DNA from 2 places in the Haloechinothrix salitolerans genome. Region 2 is predicted to be linked to the other one. Evidence: riboswitches for the same ligand, from Rfam matches in the RefSeq annotation. Region 2 holds a riboswitch; the other holds the start of a gene.
The links. Region 2 has a riboswitch for cobalamin ahead of metE (5-methyltetrahydropteroyltriglutamate--homocysteine S-methyltransferase). Riboswitches for the same ligand answer to the same signal wherever they lie in the genome.
Positions count from the first base shown of each region.

Region 1: linked by a shared signal. The riboswitch ahead of ACFQGD_RS06620 (FecCD family ABC transporter permease) and the one ahead of metE (5-methyltetrahydropteroyltriglutamate--homocysteine S-methyltransferase) in region 2 are both predicted to bind cobalamin.

Region 1 covers NZ_JBHSXX010000001.1:1,412,938-1,417,172, forward strand. Annotated here, with positions in the region: gene ACFQGD_RS06610 (propionyl-CoA synthetase) at 1-1,249, shown strand, start outside; gene ACFQGD_RS06615 (pirin family protein) at 1,382-2,371, shown strand; cobalamin riboswitch at 2,472-2,655, shown strand; gene ACFQGD_RS06620 (FecCD family ABC transporter permease) at 2,774-3,841, shown strand; gene ACFQGD_RS06625 (ABC transporter ATP-binding protein) at 3,838-4,235, shown strand, end outside.
Region 2 covers NZ_JBHSXX010000001.1:3,494,021-3,498,255, forward strand. Annotated here, with positions in the region: gene metE (5-methyltetrahydropteroyltriglutamate--homocysteine S-methyltransferase) at 1-2,037, opposite strand, end outside; cobalamin riboswitch at 2,179-2,422, opposite strand; gene ACFQGD_RS16625 (TetR/AcrR family transcriptional regulator) at 2,654-3,214, opposite strand; gene ACFQGD_RS16630 (hypothetical protein) at 3,311-3,493, shown strand; gene ACFQGD_RS16635 (ABC transporter ATP-binding protein) at 3,495-4,235, opposite strand, start outside.

The DNA of each region.
Region 1 (4,235 bases), 2.1 Mb from region 2:
CGACTGGCACGACCTCGTCGCGAGCGCGAGCCCCGTCGACCCGGTGCCGGTCGCGGCGACCGACCCGCTCTACATCCTCTACACCTCAGGCACCACCGGGAAGCCGAAAGGTGTCGTGCGCGACACCGGTGGGCACGCGGTCGCGCTGGCCTGGTCGATGCGCAACATCTACGACGTCGCGCCCGGCGAGGTCTGGTGGACGGCGTCCGACGTCGGCTGGGTCGTCGGGCACTCCTACATCGTCTACGGGCCGCTGCTGATCGGCGCGACCACCGTGCTCTACGAGGGCAAACCGGTCGGCACGCCGGACGCGGGCGCGTTCTGGCGGGTGCTCTCCGAACACCGCGCGAAGGCGTTGTTCACCGCGCCGACCGCGTTGCGTGCCATCAAGAAGGTGGATCCGAAGGCGACCGAGGTCGCCAAGTACGACCTGCCGGCGTTCCAGACGCTGTTTCTCGCTGGCGAACGGCTCGACCCGGAGACGTACCACTGGGCGCACGACGTCCTCGGCGTCCCGGTGATCGACCACTGGTGGCAGACCGAGACCGGCTGGCCGATCGCGGCGAACCCGCGCGGACTGGAGACGTTGCCGGTCAAGCCAGGATCGGCGACCGTGCCGATGCCCGGCTACGACGTCCAGATCCTCGACCAGCGGGGCAACCAGTTGCCAGCGGGGCAGGAGGGTGCCATCGCGATCAAGCTCCCGTTGCCGCCGGGCACGCTGCCCACGTTGTGGGGCGACGACGACCGCTACGTCGAGTCGTACCTGTCCCGCTACGAGGGCTACTACCTCACCGGCGACTCCGGCTACCTCGACGAAGACGGCTACCTGTTCGTCATGGGCCGGACGGACGACGTCATCAACGTCGCTGGTCACCGGCTATCCACCGGGTCCATCGAGGCCGCGCTCGCCAGCCACCCGGCCGTCGCGGAGTGCGCGGTGATCGGCGTGCACGACGCGCTCAAGGGCCAGGTGCCGCGCGGGTTCGTGGTGCTCAAGTCCGGTGTGGACGTCGAGGAGAGCACGTTGCGCGACGAGCTGGTCGCCGCGGTGCGCCGCGACATCGGGCCGGTGGCGGCGTTCAGGGACGTCTCGATCGTCGATGCGCTACCCAAGACCCGCTCCGGCAAGATCCTGCGCAAGACGATGCGCGGTATCGCCGACGGCAGGGACGAGCCGGTGCCGTCGACGATCGAGGACGTCGGCGTGTTGGACAGTCTCCGCTCGGTGCTGCGCGCCGAAAGCTGAGGCGACTCGCGTTGAGTCCGCCAGGGCGCTAGGGACGGCGCCAGGCCGCACCTTGAGTGGCGGATCGGTGCGAATCGGTCATGATGGGGGCGCGATGGAAGCCGATAACGCGGCAGGGGGCCGGGCGCCGAGATGAGCAACATCGAGACCGATCCGATCGAGACCCGCTGCAGGGCGCGGGCGGAGCGGGTCGAGCCACAGCACCCGGCGGTCGAGATCGTCACATCGCGGGAGGTGCCGCTCGGCGGTCCCCGTGCGATGCGGGTACGCCGCACGTTGCCCCAGCGCGCCAGGTCGCTCATCGGTGCGTGGTGTTTCGTCGATCACTATGGGCCCGAGGACGTGCGTAACGTCGGCGGCATGGTGGTGCCACCCCATCCGCATACCGGATTGCAGACGGTGAGCTGGCTGTTCTCCGGCGAGATCGAGCACAGGGACAGCTCAGGTGCGCGGGCGCTGGTCGAGCCGGGTGAGCTGAACTTGATGACCGGCGGCTATGGCATCTGCCACTCCGAGGTGTCGACGGCGGCGACGTCGGTACTGCACGGGGTGCAGCTCTGGGTGGCGCTGCCGGACGCGCACCGGGACGCGGACCGCGACTTCCAGCACCACGTGCCCGACGTCGTCCATCATGATGGCGCGGACGTCCGTGTCTTCCTCGGCTCCATGGCGGGGACCTCCTCGCCGGTGTCGACGTTCACGCCACTGCTCGGCGCGGAGATCACGCTCGCGCCGGAATCCGTCGTCGAGCTGGACGTCGATCCGAGCTTCGAGCACGGCGTGCTGGTGGACCGGGGGCCGGTCCGCGTCAGCGAGACCTCCATCGCGCCAGCCCAGCTGGGTTACGTGGGCGTCGGCGCCGCCTGTCTGCGACTTGCCAACCCCTCACCGGAGCAGGCGCGGGTGGTGCTGCTCGGCGGGGAACCGTTCGAGGAAGACATCGTCATGTGGTGGAACTTCGTCGGCCGGAGCCACGACGAGATCGTGCGGTTTCGGGCGGCGTGGCAGCAGGAGTCGGAGCGGTTCGGGCAGGTAGAGGGCTACGTCGGCGAGCCGATGCGGCTGCCCGCGCCGCCGCTGCCGAAGGTCCGGCTCCGCCCGCGACGTCGTCCGGGACGCTGACTCGGCGGCCGTGACGCGCGGGATGGTGACGCCCGAGCCAACGACGCACACGGGTGTCGGTCACGCCACACCCGGCCCGCCCGGCGAGGCGATACCCGCTACGATCCGACGTCGAGCCAGTCGCATCCGATAGCGGATGCAGGGGAATCCGGTGCGACTCCGGAACTGACGCGCAGCGGTGAGGGCGACGGGCGAGGCGACACGCCACTGGATCAGCGGGTCTGGGAAGGTGCCTCGTCCGGGTGAACCCGAGTCCGAAGACCTGCTGGCTCGCCGAGCCGATCCGAGCTTCGCGTACAAGCTCCCGAGCGCAAAGGTCGTAACGCATGAACCGTCACCGAGGCACCACCGCCGAGCCGCCCTGTCGCCCGCCTGTCCTGCCGCCGCTGGACGGGGCAGGCCGTGCACACGTTTGAGGACGTCCCGCGGCGCAAGTCCGCGCGACGGCTGCCAGCGCCGGTCGTCGTCCCCGTCCTGCTGGTGCTGCTCGCCGCGAGCGCGATCGCGTCGGTCGGGTTCGGCGCGGAGCCGCTGGCGTGGTCCGTCGTCATCGACGCGCTGGCCAATCGGCTGACCGACGGCACCGGCGACGCGACGTACGACATCATCGTGTGGGACATCCGGGTGCCCCGAACACTGCTGGCGATCGTCGTCGGCGCTGGTCTCGCGGTCGCCGGAGTCGGCATCCAGACACTCGTGCGCAACCCACTCGCGGACCCGTACCTGCTCGGCGTGTCTGCGGGAGCCAGCGTCGGTGCGACGGCCGTGATCACGTTCGGCGTGCTGGCGGCGGCCGGGTTGTGGGCGCTGTCCGTCGGCGCGCTGCTCGGCGCACTGGGTGCCGCGCTGCTGGTGTTCGGCGTCGCCATGGCTCAGGGTGGGCTCACCCCGCTACGGCTGGTGTTGATCGGCACGGTGCTCTCCGCCGCGTTCTCCGCGATCGCCAGCTTTCTCGTGTTCCGCAGCGACAACCCGCAGGCCGCGCAGTCGGTGTTGTTCTGGCTGCTCGGCAGCCTCTCCGGTGCGGCGTGGAACCAGCTGCCGCTGGTCGCGGGCGCGGTCGTCGTCATCGGCGCGGTGCTCGTCGCGGGCAGCGGCTGGCTGGACGCGCTCGCCACGAGCCCGGACACCGCCGCCGCGCTGGGCGTACCGGTCCGCGCGCTACGTGGCGGCCTGTTCGTGCTGCTCGCCACGCTGGTCGGCGTGCTGGTCGCCGTCGCGGGCAGCATCGGGTTCGTCGGCCTCGTCCTCCCGCACATCAGCCGGATGCTGGTCGGCGTCCGACATCGAGCCGTGCTGCCGGTGGCCGCGCTGTCGGGTGCGGTGTTCCTGATTTGGGTGGACATCGCCGCACGCGTCGCGGTGCGTCCCACTGAGATCCCGCTCAGCGTCGTCACCGGGCTGATCGGCGCGCCGGTGTTTCTGGTGCTGATGGGCCGCAGGCACTACCGATTCGGAGCCGACCAATGACCGCGCCAGCAGAGACCCAGCCGATCCAGGCCACCGACGACCACCTCACCGTGTCGGGCCTCGCCTGCGCTGCGGGCAAGCGTGTCGTGCTGCGCGACGTCGACTTCGCGGTGCGACGCGGCGAGCTGCTGGCGCTGGTCGGCCCGAACGGCTCGGGCAAGTCGACGTTGCTGCGCGCGCTCGGCGGGGTCCGCAAGCCCGTCGCGGGCGATGTGTTGCTGGACGACGTCCCGCTTGGCCAGTTGTCCGCCAGGCGTCGCGCGCGGGCGATCACGCTGGTCGGGCAGGAGGAAGCGCTGCCTGCGGACCTCGTCGTTGGCGAGATGGTCGCGCTGGGCCGCACGCCGCACCGCCCGCCGTGGGCAGGGGGCGACGCGGCCGAACGCGCCGCCGT
Region 2 (4,235 bases):
CTCCATGCGGGAGCGCGCCGCCTCGATGCTGGTGACATCGGCGTCCAGTGCCACGATCGCGTCAATGACGTCGCCGAACTCGGAGTAGCACAGATGGGTGTGGATCTGCGTCGAATCCGCCACTCCGGACGTCGCCAGCCGGAACGCCTCCACCGCCCAATCGAGGTACGCCTTGCGTCGTTGCGACCGCAACGGCAGCAGCTCTCGCAGCGCCGGTTCGTCGACCTGCACCACCCGAATGCCTTCCGCTTCCAGGTCGCGCGTCTCGTCGCGGATCGCTAGTGCCACCTGTCGTGCCGTGTCCGCCATCGGCTGGTCGTCGCGAACGAACGACCACGCCAGGATCGTCACCGGCCCGGTGAGCATGCCCTTGACCGGCTTGTCGGTGAGCTGCTGCGCGAACCGCGCCCACTCCACGGTGATCGGTTCTGGCCGTGCGACGTCGCCGTAGAGGATCGGCGGCCGCACGCACCGCGAGCCGTACGACTGCACCCACCCATGGTCGGTCGCGGCGAATCCGGTGAGCTGCTCGGCGAAGTACTGCACCATGTCGTTGCGCTCCGGCTCGCCGTGCACCAGCACATCGAGCCCGATCCGTTCCTGTAACCGGATGACTCGCTCGATCTCGCTCCGCATCCGGTCGGTGTACGTCGTTGGATCGAGTTCACCCGTGCGAAGTGCGGCACGTGCCTTGCGGACGTCGGTGGTTTGCGGGAACGAGCCGATGGTGGTCGTCGGCAACGGGGGCAGGCGCAGCGACTGCTGCTGCGCCCGCTGCCGCGCCGCGTAGTCTCCGCGACGGGTGTGCTCTGGGCGTAGGGATGCCAGCCGCGCGTGCACCCGGTCATCGCGCACGCCCTCGGCGGTGGCGCGGTCCGCGACTGCCTCCCGCGCCTCTGCCAGCTCGGTCGCCACGACGTCACGGCCTTCTCGCAGCGCACGGCCGAGCACCACGACTTCGTGGACTTTCTGCGCGGCGAACGCAAGCCACGACTTGACGCGCGGGTCCAGCCGCGTTTCCACCTCGACGTCGTAGGGCACGTGTAGTAGCGAACACGACGTGCTCACCGCCACCTCGTCGGCGAGGCCGAGCAGTGTGGCCGCCGTCGTCAACGCCTGGTCGAGGTCGGTACGCCAAATATTGCGGCCGTCGACCAGCCCGGCGACCAGCGTCTTGTCCCGCAGGCTTCGGCACATCGACAGGGTATCCACTGTGGACGGCGCGGCGACCAGATCGACGCCGAGCGCCTCCACCGGCGAGGACGCCACTACCGGCAGCGCGTCGCCGAGATTGCCGAAGTAGCCCGCCACCAGCAGGTTCGGCCGGTCGGTCAGCTCACCCAGCGCGTGGTACGCCTCGCGGAGCGCGTCCAGTTCGTCCTGTGAGCGGTCCGCGGCGAAGGCGGGTTCATCGAGCTGCACCCATTCCGCCCCCGCGCGGCGCAGCTGCCGCAGCAACTCGGCGTAGACCTCGAGCAGGTCGCCGAGCTTGTCAAGCGGTAGGAACGACGCCGGCGCATCGTCGTCCGGTTTGGACAGCAGTAGGAACGTCAACGGGCCGACGAGCACCGGTCGGGTCGTCACGCCAAGCTCGGCCGCCTCGCGATACTGCTCGACCGGTGTGCGGTCAGCCAGCGAGAACTGGGTGCTCGGACCGATCTCAGGAACCAAGTAGTGGTAGTTCGTGTCGAACCACTTCGTCATCTCCAGCGGAGACGTCGACGCCACGCCCCGCGCCATCGCGAAGTAGGTGTCCAGCGGGTTCAGGCCGAGATCGGTGAATCGCCTCGGCACGGCGTCGACCATGACCGCCGTGTCCAGCACGTGGTCGTAGAACGAGAACGTGTTGCCTGGCACCGAATCCAGGCCTGCGGCGGCAAGCGAACGCCAGGTGTCGGCGCGTAGCTCCCGCGCCACCGCGCGCAGCTCCGCCTCGCTGCCGCGCGACGCCCAGTACCGCTCCAGGGCGCGCTTGAGTTCCCGGTTCGGGCCTATCCGGGGGTAGCCAAGGACTGTCGATCCAATCGTGCTGGTCAACGCTCTCTCCTCGCGAGCTCGACGGCAATGGCACCGAGGCCAGGGGAGGGGCACGTGCGACCAGCACGGTACGGGCGGCGCGCGCCGCGGAGGCTGATCGTCCGCAAGGTCCTCCCGCGAGACCTCGGACCACGCGCACCGGCGGTGCGCGTACCGGTGGCAGGTCTTCGGACTCGCGGGCGTGTCCTGGCTCGGGGCCAGGCGTGTCTACTAGCCGTCGCTTCCCAGACCGTGTCGGTCCAGTGCGGTCCCGGTCGGGACCGGGCACGGCGTTCGTTCCCGCACACCGCTGCGGGGCAGTCCCGGATTCGCACCGGGTTCCCTCTTACCTCGTTCACCACGTTCACGCGACGTGGGTGAACGAACCACCAGCACCACCCACCGTAGTGATCATGCGCGGCACGGCAAGTGTGTTCGGGATGTGGACGCCCATCGGAGGAATGCGCGCCGTCGCCGTCGCGTGCCTGACGTCGTCCTTTCCAGCGGAAGACGTCGTCGCGAGAGCCACGTCACACCGCGGTTTCGCCAGGTATACGGTCGCGAGAAACCGACAGATAGTCGCGAATCCGGCGCGAATCGCGCGATATCCTTGGCGAAGCCACCCTGGCCGCCCGGGTCACTGGAAGAGCGGTGTCAGTTCCTCAACGACGACGTCCAGCGGCTCGGTGCTGCGTTCCGCGCGGCAGAGCACGACCGCGCCCTCGATCGCCGCGACCGCGACCTTCGCCAGCCGCTTCGAGCGCTCGGAGGGGAGTCCGGCAGCGATCAACAGCTCGCGCAGTTTCTCCTGCCACGCCCAGAAGATCTCGCGGACGGCGTCGGCGGCTTCGGGTAGGTCGCCCCGGTTGTCGACGGCGAGCGCGACGACGGGGCACCCGGCCTGGAAGCTGCTTTCGGTCAGCGTGCGTCGCCAGTAGTCGACGAAGCCGTCGAGCACAACGTGCGGCTCACCGGCGGTGGGCCGGATGTGCCTGCCGATCTCGTTGCCCGCCTGCCGCACCGCGCTGAGCACCATTTCGTTCCGGCCGTGGGGGAAGTGGTGGTACACCGACCCGCGCGGCGCGCCGCTGTGCGCGAGGACGGCGTCGATGCTGACGCCGGACGCGCCACGTTCTCGCAGCAGCGTCACGGCGCTGTCGACCATACGTTGCCGCGTCCGTCCCGGTAGGCGCTTCATCGTCCATCCCCTCGTGTGTTGCGGCATCCCCGCGACATTCAGTGACCAAATATCTACTATGACATAACCCCTAGAGCGCCGCAAGGCGGGGCCGGCTTGGGCGACCTACGTCGCGGCAAGAGCACGGACGCGGAGGGGCCTGCCGGATCGAGCGGTCGCGCCGCCCGACGACGTGGCGCGGGCGACGTCTACTGCGCGTCTCGGGTGTCGAACTATGCCACCACGGCCGAGGACGTCGACCGCTCCGCCGACGCCATTCTGCGCACGGCCGCTCGGTGATCTACCGCGGCCGCGCGGGTTCCCGGTGGTGGCCGTTGGTAGCGGCCGCGTCGTGGTTCGGCAGCACGGCGGGCGGGTGGCCGTAGGACAGCTCCGCGTGCAGCCGGGTGCCGATGGGGTAGTGGGTGGTGTGCGGTTGCAGTGACCGCAACTGCCGCCCGGAGTCCAGCCGCACCGTGTGCAGGATGAACCCACCCTGAAACTCCGTGTCGATGACGCGGGCGGCACCGTCAGTGCCATCGTCGGCGGGCCGCAGCACCACCTCGTGCGGGCGCACCATGACCTCCAGGGCATCCACCCGACCGACGACGTCCTCCGGCGCCTGCACCGACCCGGCTTCGGTCACGAGCGTGTCGCCTGCCAACGTCGCGGGCAGGAAGTCCGCGTCGCCCATGAACGTCGCCACGAACCGGTTGGTCGGCGTGTGGAACACCGGCTCGGGTGCGCCGAGCTGTTCGATGCGGCCCGCGCGCATCACCGCGACGCGGTCGCCAACGGCGAGCGCTTCGGCCTGGTCGTGGGTGACGAACACGGCGGGCGTGCCGGTCTTGCGCAGCAGCTCCAAGGTGTCCGCCCGAACCTGCGTGCGCAGGTGCCGGTCTAGGTTGGAGAACGGCTCGTCGAGCAGCAGCAGCTCGGGCCGGGGCGCGAGCGCGCGGGTGAGCGCGACCCGCTGTTGCTCGCCGCCGGACAGCTCGTGCGGGTAGCGGTCCGCCAAGTGCGACATCGCGATCATGGCAAG